4 regions of the Kitasatospora sp. NPDC091207 genome follow, and region 4 is predicted to be linked to each of the others. Evidence: riboswitches for the same ligand, from Rfam matches in the RefSeq annotation. Region 4 holds a riboswitch; each other region holds the start of a gene.

Region 1 (3,199 bases), on a different contig from region 4:
GGCCGGCGCCAAGGTGGTCAAGCACGGCAACCGGGCCGCCTCCTCGGCGAGCGGCTCCTCGGACGTGCTGGAGAAGCTCGGCGTCAGTCTGGACCTCTCGGCCCGGCGGGTCGCCGAGGTGGCCGAGGAGGTCGGGCTGACCTTCTGCTTCGCGGCCAAGTTCCACCCCGCGATGCGGCACACCGCCCCCGCCCGCAGCGGCCTCGGGGTGCCGACCGCGTTCAACACCCTCGGCCCGCTGACCAACCCGGCCAAGGTGACCGCGCACGCGATCGGCTGCTTCGACACCAGGCTGGCCTCCCTGATCGCCGGGGTGCTGGCCCGGCGCGGTTCCACCGCGCTGGTCTTCCGCGGCGACGACGGCCTGGACGAGCTGACCGTCACCACCACCTCGCGGGTCTGGATCGTGCGCGACGGCGAGGTCACCGAGACCTCCTTCGACCCGCGTGACGTCGGCGTCGAACTGGTCGGCATCGAGGCGCTGCGCGGCGGGGACCCGGCCTTCAACGCGGACGTCGCCCGCCGGCTGCTGGCCGGGGAGCGCGGGCCGGTGCGGGACGCCGTCCTGATGAACACGGCGACGGCGCTGGTGGCGCTGGACCTCACCGACGCGCCGCTCACCGAGCAGCTGGCGGCCGGGATGGAACGGGCCGCGGCCGCCATCGACTCGGGTGCCGCGCAGGACCTGCTGCGGCGTTGGGCGGAGGCCACCGCCAAGGCGTGAGACGCCGGCCGGGCCCGCGGGGACGCCCCGCGGGCCCTTCGCGTACCCCACGGACCGCGGCAGCCGAGCGAACACCCGCCCCGCCGCCCCGCCCGCCGGCCCCCGGCCCTGGACCCGAGATCCCGACCCCGGCGCCCGAACCCGAGATCCCGACCTCGGCGTCCGAACCGCGGCGCTGGTGCCTGAACCCCGCCTCCGGCCCCGGCGCCTGAGCCCCGGTCCCGACCCGGCGCCCGAACCCCGGCCACCGGCTCTGACCCCGGCCCCGACCGACTCCGCCCCGAGCCGAAGGGCCGCGCCGGTGCCGAAAGGGAGAAGCGAGGACGCCGCGAGGAACGAGCGGCGTTGGAGCGCCGACCGTCGGCACCGGACGAGAGCGGCCCGGAGGCGAGCGGGCGACAACACAGCCCGGATCGTGGACACCTGTTTGACCACCCGGCGGACGCGACCTAGAGTCTTCGCCAGGTCATGAGTGACAGTGCAAAGCCCCAGCTGGCTGTCCGGCAACCCTCCGTCCGTGGCGGGGTGCCCTGGGTGAGGACCGGGTCTCGCGGCAATCCGTCCGCGCGACAAGCGCGGACGCCGGCTGACACGCACTCCGGGGTCCTTACCCGTCGAAGGAGTGCACTCCCATGTCCGTCGCCACCGAAACCTGCGCCCCGCTCCCCGTTCTCGGCCACGACGTCGAGGTCCCGCTGGTCAACGGTGACAAGGTCACCTACGCCGCGCTCGACTACGCCGCCAGCTCCCCGGCACTGAAGCGGGTCTGGGACGACGTCGCCGCCTACGCCCCCTACTACGGCAGCGTGCACCGCGGCGCCGGCTACCTCTCCCAGCTCTCCACCGACCTCTTCGAGCAGAGCCGCCGCACCGTCGCGGACTTCCTCGACCTGCGCGAGGGCGACCAGGTGGTCTTCACCCGGGCCACCACCGACTCGCTCAACCTGCTGGCCGGTGCCGTGCCGGCCGGTACCCGGGTCTTCGCCTTCGAGACCGAGCACCACGCCTCGCTGCTGCCCTGGCGCCACGCCGGCCTGAGCGTCACCTACCTGCGCGCCCCGCGCTCGCGGGCCGAGGCGGTCGCCGCCCTGGACGCCGCGCTGGCCGAGGCCCCCGAGGGCCCCAAGCTGCTCTGCGTCACCGGTGCCTCCAACGTCACCGGCGAGCTGTGGCCGGTCGCCGAGCTGACCGAGACCGCCCACCGGCACGGGGCCCGCGTGGTGCTGGACGCCGCGCAGCTCGCCCCGCACCACCGGGTCTCGGTGCGCGAGCTGGGCGTGGACTGGATCGCGTTCTCGGGGCACAAGATCTACGCGCCGTTCGGCGCCGGCGTGCTGGCCGGCCGGGCCGACTGGCTGGACGAGGCCGAGCCGTACCTGGCCGGCGGCGGCGCCACCCGTACGGTGGCCCGGGAGGCCGACGGCTCGGTGGCCGTGCAATGGCACACCGGCCCGGCCCGGCACGAGGCCGGTTCGCCGAACGTGATCGGCGCCTACTCCATCGCCTCGGCCTGCCGGGCGCTGACCGAAGCCGGCTTCGACGCGCTGGAGGCCCGCGAGCAGCAGCTGATCGCCCGGCTGACGGCCGGTCTGGCGGAGGTCCCGCAGGTGCGGGTGCTGAACCTGTTCGGCGCGGACTCGGCCCGGGTGGGCGTGCTCTCCTTCGTCGTCCAGGGCTGGAACAGCTCGCACTTCTCGGCCGCGCTCTCCGCCGAGTACGGCATCGGGGTGCGCGACGGCCTGTTCTGCGCCCACCCGCTGGTGCGCACCCTGCTCGGCGACGAGGACGTGGCGCCGTCCGAGTGCGGCGCGCCGGAGGCGTCGCTGCCGGGGGAGCGCAGCCTGAACGCGATCCGGGTCAGCTTCGGCGCGGGCACCCCGGACGAGCACATCGACCGGTTCCTGACCGCCGTCCGCGAGCTGGTCACGGACGGCGCGGCCTGGAACTACCGCAACGAGGGCGGCCGCTGCGTCGCCACCGTGCAGGTCGACAGGGGCCGGCGCGAGGGCTGAGCGGGGGAGGGGCTACTCGCCCAGGCCGAGCGCGAAGGCGGTCTCCAGGTCGTGCTGGGAGTAGGTGCGGAAGGCGATCTGGGTCTCGGTGTGGGCCACGCCCGGGACCTTGTTCAGCCGGCCGGGGATCACCTCGGCCAGGTCGTCGTGCCGGCGCACCCGCACCATCGCGACCAGGTCGTAGCCGCCGGTCACCGAGTAGACCTCGCTGACGCCCTCGATGGCCGCGATCGCCTCGGCGATCTCCGGGATGCGGTCGACGCTGGTCTTGATCAGGACGATGGCGGTGATCACTGTTCGGGCTCCTTTGTGAGGTGTCGCCAGGGTATCGGGCGTCAGCCGGGCCGTCGCGAGGGGCGGGTGGCCAGCGTGCAGGCGTACAGGAACCCCGCCGAGAAGCCGATCACATGGACCAGGTAGGCGACGCCGGGCCCGGCCGCGTGCACCGACCACCACTGGAGCG
Region 2 (3,199 bases), on a different contig from region 4:
CGCCTCGGGCCCGCCGCCCTGCCGAACACGGATCCGGTCGCCGTCATGCTGAGGGGCTATCAGCGCTTCGGCGGGCTCAGCGCCAAGAACTTCGTGAAGCTGTACGCCGACCCGAGCCCGGAGAAGGTCTGGGTGTACCCGCCCGACCGCGGCTTCCAACAGGTCAACGGCGTGGTCGACAAGACGCTGTGGACGGTGCCGGCCGGCACCAAGCTGGACCGCTTCGGCGCGCTCCACGGCGGCTACTTCGCCGATCCCGGCACACCGTTCGTCCAGCGCTCGGTGACGCCGGACGCGCTCAACGGCGACGCGAACGAGGACGGCAGGAGCTACCACTGCCTGGTCGTCCTGAAGCCGTTCGACGTCTGGCGGGGGCACACCGCGGCCGCCTTCGCGATGCCCGGTGGCGGGGTGCAGGAGTGGCTCGACAAGGACCGGAAGCCCAAGGAGCTCGGCGACAAGGAGTACAAGATCAACGTCCTCGTCGACGAGAGGTACCTCGACATCGTCGCCGACGACGAGTGCGCGGTGACGCCCACCGGAGCCTGACGGTCGAGCGCGGCGACGGCGCGGACGGCGGCACGCGGGTGCCGCGCCGTCCGCGCCGAACGCGTGCTCTCGCACCGGGCGGGTACCGGTCGGGCGAGCGGTCCGGGGAGCACGTCCCGCGGCCGAGGGTGGGGGGCGGTTTGGAGGGTGGTTGGGGGGATCTTGTAAAGTTCCACGCGAATCATCCAGAGGGGTGGAGGGACCGGCCCTACGAAGCCCCGGCAACTCCCCGGTCGACCCGGCGTCCGAAGTACGCCGCACCGACCGGGAGCAGTGCCAACTCCGGCCTGTCGCCAATGTGGCGCGGGAAAGATGAGGAGACACGGTGCTCTCAGTGCTGTCCTTCGTCCGGGCGCTTCCCGTCCCGGTCCTTCCGCGTACCCGTCTCGTGCCCGGCGCAGGCAATCCGCCGACCCCTTCGGCCCGCCCTCGCTGACCACCCCCCCGGCTCCCCGCACGGAGCCTCCGTGAGCGGATCCCACCCGCTGCTCACGGGATTTGAGACGGAGTACCCATTCATGGAAAACACGAGCGGCGTCGGTGTGCTCGACAAGGTCACCTCGATCCTCGGCACCCTGGAGGCCGGTCCCGCCACCTTGGCCGGCCTCGTCGCGTCCACCGGCCTGGCGCGGCCCACCGCCCACCGGCTCGCCGTCGCACTCGAACAGCACCGCCTGGTCGCCAGGGACCTGCAGGGCCGGTTCATCCTCGGCCCCCGGCTCTCCGAGCTGTCGGCGGCCGCCGGTGAGGACCGCCTGCTGGGCGCCGCCGGCCCGATCCTCGCCCAGCTGCGCGATGTCACCGGTGAGAGCGCCCAGCTGTACCGCCGGCAGGGCGACATCCGGATCTGCGTGGCCGCCGCCGAGCGGCTCTCCGGCCTGCGCGACACCGTGCCGGTGGGGATCACCCTCCCCATGAAGGTCGGCTCCGCCGCCCAGATCCTGCTCGCCTGGGAGGAGCCCGAGCGGCTCCACCGCGGGTTGCAGGGCGCCCGTTTCACCGCCACCGCCCTCAGCGGTGTGCGGCGCCGCGGCTGGGCGCAGTCCATCGGCGAACGCGAGGTCGGGGTCGCGTCCGTCTCCGCGCCCGTCCGCGGCCCGTCCGACCGGGTGGTGGCCGCGGTCTCCGTCTCCGGCCCGATCGAACGGCTCACCCGGCACCCCGGTGCCCAGCTCTCCCGGGCCGTCACCGAGGCGGCCCACCGCCTCACCGAGGCCCTGTGCCACCCCTGACCGGCCGGTTCCCCGCGCCGGCCTGACCGGCCGGCGCTCCCGCTGTCCGGCGCTACGAGCCGGGCAGCGGCAGCGGCCGGACGGTCAGGATCTGCTCGGCGTGGCCCACCGGGCCGTCGAGGTCGTGCAGCACGGAGCTGGTGCGGCCGTGGCCGGCCGGTCCGAAACTGACGGTGGTGTCCAGGCCGGTCCACGGCCCCCGGGGCTGCCGGTGGAAGTGGACGGTCAGGTCGAGGTTGGGGAACATCCACGCGGTGGGCGGCTGCTGCACGGCGATCCCGTTGGCGGCGTCCACCAGGGCGAGGTAGGAGGCGAGCGGGGTGCTGGGCTCGCCGGCGACCAGCGACAGCCGGCTGGAGATCCAGGCGACGGAGCGGCCCGGCCGGGCCGCGGCCCGGCGGACCTCGACGGAGGAGACGAAGCCGCCGTCCCACTGCGCGCTCATGTCCCACGGCGCGACGGCCTCGGGAGGGGAGATCCGCTCGTGGGGGCTGTCGGCGACCGCGCCGGTGTCGCCCACGGCGAGCAGCCAGGCCCGGGCCCGGACCACGGCGCGGTCGCCGATGAGGACGACGGCCTCGACCAGTTCGATGGTGCGGCCCGGCCGCACGCTCTCCACCCTGATCTCGCACTCGTCGAGGGCGATCGGCCCGAGGATGTCGTAGCTGATCCGCGCCAGGGCCAGCCCGTCGTCCGGACGTGCGGCGCGGAACCGGTCGATCGCGTGGGCGACGAGGCCCGCCAGCGGGCTGAAGTGCTGTTCCCCGCTGTGCCAGGCGCCGCCGGCGTGGGCCGTGGGCTTGTAGCGGTGCTCGTCCGTCCGCTGGTAGTAGCTGTCGGGCGCGACGGTGCCGGTGGTCACGGGGGCGGTTCTCCTCGGGTGGACGACAACGCGCGGGACGCGGCGGGACGGTCCGGTGGGTGCCCGCGCCGAGGAAGATCGTAGGGGGCCGAACGGTCGGGGAGCCGAAAGGGTGAGGGACACCACACCGACGCGCGGCCGCCGGGCCGGGCGGCCGCGCGTGAGGGGCCCCGGCCCGTGCCGACCCGTGACCCGTGCCGACCTGTGACCCGTGCCGACCTCCGGAGCCGTGCCCGAGCGGGTCACTCGATGGGGGTCCCACAACGGGCGGCGGCGGCCGCGGCGACGGAGGCTGGCGTGGACGTTGACCGCGTGTCGTGAGGGTGGTGCCCGGGTGAGGGTGGTCGTTGATCTCAATCGTTGCCAGGGGTACGCGCAGTGCGCCTTCCTCGCGCCCGACGTCTTCCGGATGCACGGGGACGAGGCGCTGCTCTACACCCCCCGGGCCGGGAGCGAGCAGCGGGAGCGTCTCGCCCGGGCGGTCGCGGCGTGCCCGGTGCAGGCGATCCTCGTCGACGACGGTGACCGGGAGCGGAGCGCGCCCGCCGGCGGCGGG
Region 3 (3,199 bases), on a different contig from region 4:
GCCGCGCGGTCGTGGAGGGCCGCCCGCTGCCGGAGCCGCTGCCCGTCGACGAGCTGGACGAGCAGCTCGTCGCCCTGGGCGGGGCGACGCCCGGATGTCGATGACCCGGCCGGCCCGCGAACCGCGGGTCGGGGAGACCGCCGCCCGCCGCCGGCTCGCCCGCGTGGTGTCCTGCCACGTCCTGCACCCGCGGCTCCGGGGTGGAACCCGAGTCCTGGGTTCCCCGTCGGGTCACGCTTCCGGCTCGCCGTCGCGCCGCGTGAGCGCGCGGAGGCCCTGCGGGCGCTCGGTCGCGAGCCGGCCGTTCGTCACCGCGCTCTCCCCTCCGGCAGCCGCGACATCCTCGGTCAATCGAACCGTCGCACCCTGGAGGAGCTGAACGCCTGCTCCGCCCGTGCCTTCCAGGCCGCCGCCGGCGCGCTGGTGGACACCACCCTGGTCGTGCGCGGCCGCAAGCGGCTCGGCCGGACGGCGGGCACGGAGAAGGCGCCCCCGAGCCCCCAGCCGCTGCCGCAGCCCGCGCAGCCGCAGCCGACGCGGGCCCGCGGCCGAAAGGCGGCCGGTCCCGGTACAGCCGTGACACGCGTGACCGGCGTGACACCCGCGACGGTGCTCGTGACATCCGCGACGGCCTTGGTGCGACGCGCTGAGCAGCCAGGACCCGGCCCCGCCGGACACCGACCCGAGGCCGAGCCCGACCGCCGATCTCCTGACCGGACCTCAACAGCCATTGACGCGGGCACTTTTGTTGATCTACGGTTCCAGCGCGCCACGAGTTCCGGTGTTCAAGCCCTGGCTGGCCGGACGGCAACCCCCTGACGCGGTGGGGTGCTCCAGGTGAAGGCTCGGTGGACGTCCCGTTCCGCAAGCGCGATCGCTCCGGTCATGGTCCGGAGCCAAGACCAGGAGGCCGACATGGCAGGGCTGTTCAGCCGCCGCCACATCGACCTGCTGTTGGTCTCCAGCGCGCTCTGTCGTCGCTGACCACCGGACGGCCGCCCGGCCGGACCGGTCCAGTGATCGACCTCTTCGCGATGCGCGCCGCCCCGAACCGATCCCGGGTACGGCCACACACCCCAGGCCCCGAATCCCGGGCCGAACCCCAGGCCCCAGGCCAGGGGAGCGGCCCCGGGAGCGGCCCCGGGGCCGGCGCACTCGCGTCCAACACGCGTGCGGAAGCAGGGAATTCCCATGTCATCTCTCACCAGCAGCACCGGAACCGGCTCGGCCGGACACAGCCTCGCCGTCATCGCCCTCGGCACGGCGGCGGTGGTGGCCCTGACGGCCTGCACCAGTTCCCGGACGGCCGGCGGCACCAGCGGCGCGGCGGCGAAGGCCGTCACCATCGGCACCACCGACCAGGTGACCGGCCTCGATCCGGCCGGCTCCTGGGACGCGGGGTCGGGGACGATCGAGAGCGAGGTCTACGCGACCCTGCTCAGCGCCAGGAACGGCTCGTCGGACGTGTCGCCGGACCTCGCGTCCGCGATCGCGCTGACCGGCCCCACCACCTGGACGGTCACGCTGAAGCCGGGCCTCACATTCGCCAACGGGCACGAACTGACCTCCTCCGACGTCAAGTTCAGCTTCGACCGGCAGTTGGCGATCGCGGACAAGAACGGTCCCTCCTCGCTGCTCTACAACCTCCTCTCGGTGGCGGCGCCGGACCGGGACACGGTGGTCTTCACCCTCAAGTCGGCCAATGACACGCTGTTCCCGCAGGTCCTCTCCACCGCGGCCGGCTATGTCGTGGACGAGGAGGTGTTCCCCGCGGACAAGGTCCTCGACGACGCGGCCGTTGTCGCGGGCAAGCCCTGGAGCGGCCCCTACGCGATCCGCAGCTACGAGAAGAACGCGTTGGTCTCCTTCACCGCGAACACCGTCTACCAGGGGCAGCTCGGCACCCCGAAGACCAAGAACGTGCAGCTCAAGTACTACACGGACGCCGGCAATCTCAAGCTCGACGTCCAGCAGGGCACCATCGACGTGGTCTACCGCACCCTGCCGATCACCGACCTCCAGGACCTGGCCGGCAAGCAGGGCATCGCGGTGCACACCGGATCCGGCAACGGCATCCGGTTCATCGTCTTCAACCTCAAGACCCAGCCCTTCGGTTCAGCCACCCAACAGGCCGCCCCGGCCAAGGCCCTGGCGGTCCGTCAGGCGGTCGCCGACTCGATCGACCGGTCCCAGCTCGCCTCGCAGGTCTACAAGAACACCTTCCAGCCGCTCTACAGCTCCGTCCCCGACGGCATCACCGGCGCCACCCCCTCCCTCACGTCGCTCTACGGCGACAAGAAGGGCGGGCCGGACAAGGCCGCGGCGGCGCAGCGGCTCTCGGCGGCGGGCGTGAGCACCCCGGTCACCCTGAACCTGCAGTACAACCCCGACCACTACGGCTCGTCGTCGGCGGACGAGTACGCGTTGATCAAGACCCAGTTGGAGGCCACCGGCCTGTTCAAGGTGGAGCTGCAGTCCACCGCCTGGGCCCAGTACGGCAAGGAGCGCGTCGCCGACCAGTACCCGCTGTACCAGCTCGGCTGGTACGCGGACTACCTCGACGCCGACAACTACCTCTCCTCCTTCTACGCCGAGAACAACTGGGTGAACAACGGCTACGCCGACCCCGCCGTGCGGGCGCTGATCAAGCAGGAGGAGACCGAGACCGACGCGGCCAAGCGCACCGCGCTGATCCAGCAGGCGCAGGACGCGACCGCTGCCGCGTTGCCGCTGCTGCCGCTGCTCCAGGGCTCCACCGCGATCGTCACCCGGGCCGGGATCGAGGGTGTGCCGGAGAAGCTCACCAGCGCGTACCAGTTCCGCTGGGCGGAGCTCTCGAAGAAGTGACCGCTCACCCGCAGGACACCTCCGGCGCCGTCGGCTCGGCCGGCGGCGCCGCCGGGTACGGCCTCGCCCGCTACCTGGTCGTCCGCTTCCTCCTCATCGTCCCGACCGTGCTCGTCCTGGTCAGCGTCGTCTTCTTCCTGATGCGCGCCACCGGCGACCCGATCACCACCGCCTTCGGCGACCGGCTGACCCCGGCCCAACTGCAGGACAGACTGCACCGGGCGGGCTACGACCAGCCGCTGCTCACCCAGTACCTCGACTACCTGCGGGCCGTGTTCACCGGGGACTTCGGCACGACGGCCACCGACAACCAGGCGGTGTCGCAGGTGCTGCGGACCTACGGCGCCGCGAC
Region 4 (3,199 bases):
CCTCCGCGAACCGGACGTCGTCGTCATTGACGTAGACGTTCACGAAGCGGCGCAGCTTGCCGGCGTCGTCCAGGATCCGGGCGGCGATCCCGGCGTGGTTCTTCTCCAGGTCGGCGATGACGTCGCCCAGGGTGGCGCCCTCGGCGGCCACCTCGGCGGCACCGCCGGTGTAGGTGCGCAGGATGGTCGGGATGCGGACGGTGGCGCTCATGGGGGTCTCCTCGGGCGGAACGACGGGGCTGCGGGTGGGTCAGGCGGACGCGAGGCCGGCGTCGCGGAACGAGGCCAGCGTCGGGCGGATGACGGCGGTCATCCCGGAGTCGGAGACGGCGTCCAGCGTCTTCAGGCCGTCACCGGTGTTGATCGCGACGGTCTCCTTGGCCGGATCCAGCTGCCCGGTCTCCACCAGCTTCTTCAGCACGCCGACGGTCACCCCGCCCGCGGTCTCGGCGAAGATGCCCTCGGTCCGGGCCAGCAGCTTGATCGCGGCCACCACCTCGACGTCGGTGACGTCCTCGACGGCCCCGCCGGTGCGGCGCGCGATGTCCAGCACGTACGGGCCGTCGGCCGGGTTGCCGATCGCCAGCGACTTGGCGATGGTGTCCGGCTTGACCGGCCGGATCACGTCCTGGCCGGCCTTGAAGGCCGCCGAGACCGGCGAGCAGCCCGCCGCCTGGGCACCGAAGATCCGGTACGGGCGGTCCTCGACCAGGCCCAGCCTGATGAGCTCCTGCAGGCCCTTGTCGATCTTCGTCAGCTGCGAACCCGAGGCGATCGGGATGACGATCTGCTCCGGCAACCGCCAGCCGAGCTGCTCGCAGATCTCGTACGCCAGCGTCTTGGAGCCCTCGCCGTAGTACGGGCGCAGGTTGACGTTGACGAAGCCCCAGCCCTCACCGGCCGGGTCCCCGATCAGCTCCGAGCAGAAGCGGTTCACGTCGTCGTAGTTGCCCTCGATGCCGACCAGCTCGCCGCCGTAGACACCGGCCATGACGACCTTGCCCTGCTCCAGGTCGTGCGGGATGAACACGCAGGACTTGAAACCGGCCCGCGCCGCCGCCGCGCCCACCGCACCGGCCAGGTTGCCGGTCGAGGAGCAGGACAGGGTGGTGAAGTCGAACGCCCGCGCCGCCTCGATCGCACAGGCGACCACGCGGTCCTTGAACGAGTGCGTCGGGTTGCCCGAGTCGTCCTTGATGTGCAGCTGGGCGGTGAAGCCGAGCTCGCGGCCCAGGTTGTCCGCCTTCACCAGCGGGGTCCACCCCGGGTTGAGGTTCGGCTTGCCGGCGACATCGGCCGGGACGGGCAGCAGCGGCGCGTAGCGCCAGATCGACGCCGGACCGGCCTCGATCCGCTTGCGGAGCTCCTCCGCACCCTCGCTGCCGAAGTCGTAGGCGATCTCCAGCGGCCCGAAACACTCCACACAGGCGAAGCTGGGACCGAGCGGGAACCGGGTACCGCACTCCCGACAGGACAGTGCGACGGCGGGGCCGAGATCAACGGTGGCGGGTGCGGCGGTGTCGATAGCCATGATGGCGGAGGCCTCTCTCCTCATCTTCCCCGTGACGCGGGCGCGCCACAGGACGGAATTGGCACCTGTCCCGCCGGGGCCGAAGCCTGCCGTGCGAGAAGGTTGCCGGGACGTCAACGGGCCGTTCCCTCAGTCCCTCTGGATGAGCTCTGTGAAGTTGTGGTCCTGCTCAGCGGTGACCCCGGCGTGCGAAGGTCCGATCGCTGTACGAAGACTGTATCCGAAGGCGTCAACCCTGAACGGGACCGTCCGCCACGCGAGATGCCCCGTCCCACCCCGATCCGCCGAGGAGTGCTCCGTGCCCGCCGAACCGACTCCCGCGCTCCTCCCGAAGGCGGCGTCCTGGCTGCGCCGCCGCTCGTGGAGCGCGGCCGACCGCCCGGTGCGCGCCCTGCTGGAGGCCAAGCGGGCGGCGGGCCCGGCCGGCACCGTCAGCGTGGTGCTGCCCGCCCTGGACGAGGAGGCCACCGTCGGCGACATCGTCCGCACCGTGCGCCGCGAGCTGATGGAACGCCTGCCCCTGGTCGACGAGCTCGTCGTCGTCGACTCCGGATCCGTGGACGGCACCGCCGCCGCGGCCGCCGGGGCGGGCGCCCGGGTGGTCCACCGGGACGACATCCTGCCCCGGCTGCCCGCCGCCCCCGGCAAGGGCGAGGTGCTCTGGCGCTCGCTGCTGGTCACCAGCGGCGAGATCGTCTGCTTCGTCGACGCCGACCTCCGGTCCTTCGACCCCGCGTTCGTCTCCGGCATCATCGGCCCGCTGCTCACCGAGCCGGACATCCAGCTGGTCAAGGCCATGTACGACCGCCCGCTCGAAGTGGCGTCGGGCGGCCCGGACGCCGCCGTCGTCCCCTCCGGCGGCGGGCGGGTCACCGAGCTGGTCGCCCGCCCCCTGCTCAATCTGCACTGGCCGGAACTCGCCGGTTTCGTGCAGCCGCTCGGCGGCGAGTACGCGGCCCGCCGCTCGCTCCTCGAACGGCTGCCGTTCCCCACCGGCTACGGCGTCGAACTCGGCCTCCTGGTGGACGCCCTGGAGTTCGCCGGCCTGGACGCCCTCGCCCAGGTGGACGTGGGCGTACGCCACCACCGCCACCAGGACGGCCAGGCACTCGGCCGGATGGCCGCCACCATCTACCGCACCGCCCTGGAACGCCTCGACCGCACCCACCGGCTGAAGGCCTCGGCCGACCTGGTCCACCCGCTGCTCACCCAGTTCACCCGCGACCCGCGGACCCGCGCCTTCACCGCCCACACCCACCCGGTCACCGCCGTGGAACGGCCCCCGATGCACACCGTCCCCGAGTACGCGAACCGCCACCTCGGTTAGGTCCGGGGCCACGGCCGGAAACCACGGTGGGGGTTTGCCGACCCGGACCCACGGCAACATGCCAACCATGGGCGATCTCACGACCGAACGTTCGAGTGCGACCGGTTCCGCCGCCGTACTGGTGGCCTCCAACCGGGGACCGGTGTCGTTCAGCACCGGGGACGACGGCACCCTGACCCTGCGCCGGGGCGGCGGCGGGCTGGTCTCGGGGCTCTCCGCGATCGACGACCCGCACGCCGTCTGGGTCTGCGCGGCACTGGGCGAGGCCGACCGCCGCGCCGCCCGGGAGGCCCCGGACGGCCGCCTCGACCGCGCCGGCCACGAGGTCGGCGGACAGGCCG

The links. A riboswitch is a leader RNA that binds a small molecule or an ion and turns the genes downstream of it on or off. The one in region 4 is predicted to bind S-adenosylmethionine.
Region 1: linked by a shared signal. The riboswitch ahead of ACIQTO_RS06700 (aminotransferase class V-fold PLP-dependent enzyme) and the one ahead of thrC (threonine synthase) in region 4 are both predicted to bind S-adenosylmethionine.
Region 2: linked by a shared signal. The riboswitch ahead of ACIQTO_RS32695 (IclR family transcriptional regulator) and the one ahead of thrC (threonine synthase) in region 4 are both predicted to bind S-adenosylmethionine.
Region 3: linked by a shared signal. The riboswitch ahead of ACIQTO_RS17355 (ABC transporter substrate-binding protein) and the one ahead of thrC (threonine synthase) in region 4 are both predicted to bind S-adenosylmethionine.

The regions. Positions count from the first base shown of each region.
Region 1 is NZ_JBIVVS010000002.1:454,247-457,445, reverse strand. Features, by position in the region: gene trpD (anthranilate phosphoribosyltransferase) at 1-724, shown strand, start outside; SAM riboswitch class IV at 1,189-1,306, shown strand; gene ACIQTO_RS06700 (aminotransferase class V-fold PLP-dependent enzyme) at 1,357-2,736, shown strand; gene ACIQTO_RS06695 (Lrp/AsnC ligand binding domain-containing protein) at 2,749-3,030, opposite strand; gene ACIQTO_RS06690 (rhomboid family intramembrane serine protease) at 3,072-3,199, opposite strand, start outside.
Region 2 is NZ_JBIVVS010000029.1:10,830-14,028, forward strand. Features, by position in the region: gene ACIQTO_RS32690 (TNT domain-containing protein) at 1-549, shown strand, start outside; SAM riboswitch class I at 728-868, shown strand; gene ACIQTO_RS32695 (IclR family transcriptional regulator) at 1,068-1,781, shown strand; gene ACIQTO_RS32700 (thioesterase family protein) at 1,834-2,643, opposite strand; gene ACIQTO_RS32705 (ferredoxin) at 2,978-3,199, shown strand, end outside.
Region 3 is NZ_JBIVVS010000009.1:71,805-75,003, forward strand. Features, by position in the region: gene ACIQTO_RS17350 (hypothetical protein) at 1-104, shown strand, start outside; SAM riboswitch class IV at 768-877, shown strand; gene ACIQTO_RS17355 (ABC transporter substrate-binding protein) at 1,192-2,847, shown strand; gene ACIQTO_RS17360 (ABC transporter permease) at 2,844-3,199, shown strand, end outside.
Region 4 is NZ_JBIVVS010000007.1:5,603-8,801, reverse strand. Features, by position in the region: gene ACIQTO_RS14565 (ubiquitin-like small modifier protein 1) at 1-211, opposite strand, end outside; gene thrC (threonine synthase) at 251-1,531, opposite strand; SAM riboswitch class I at 1,549-1,680, opposite strand; gene ACIQTO_RS14555 (glucosyl-3-phosphoglycerate synthase) at 1,830-2,858, shown strand; gene ACIQTO_RS14550 (trehalose-6-phosphate synthase) at 2,926-3,199, shown strand, end outside.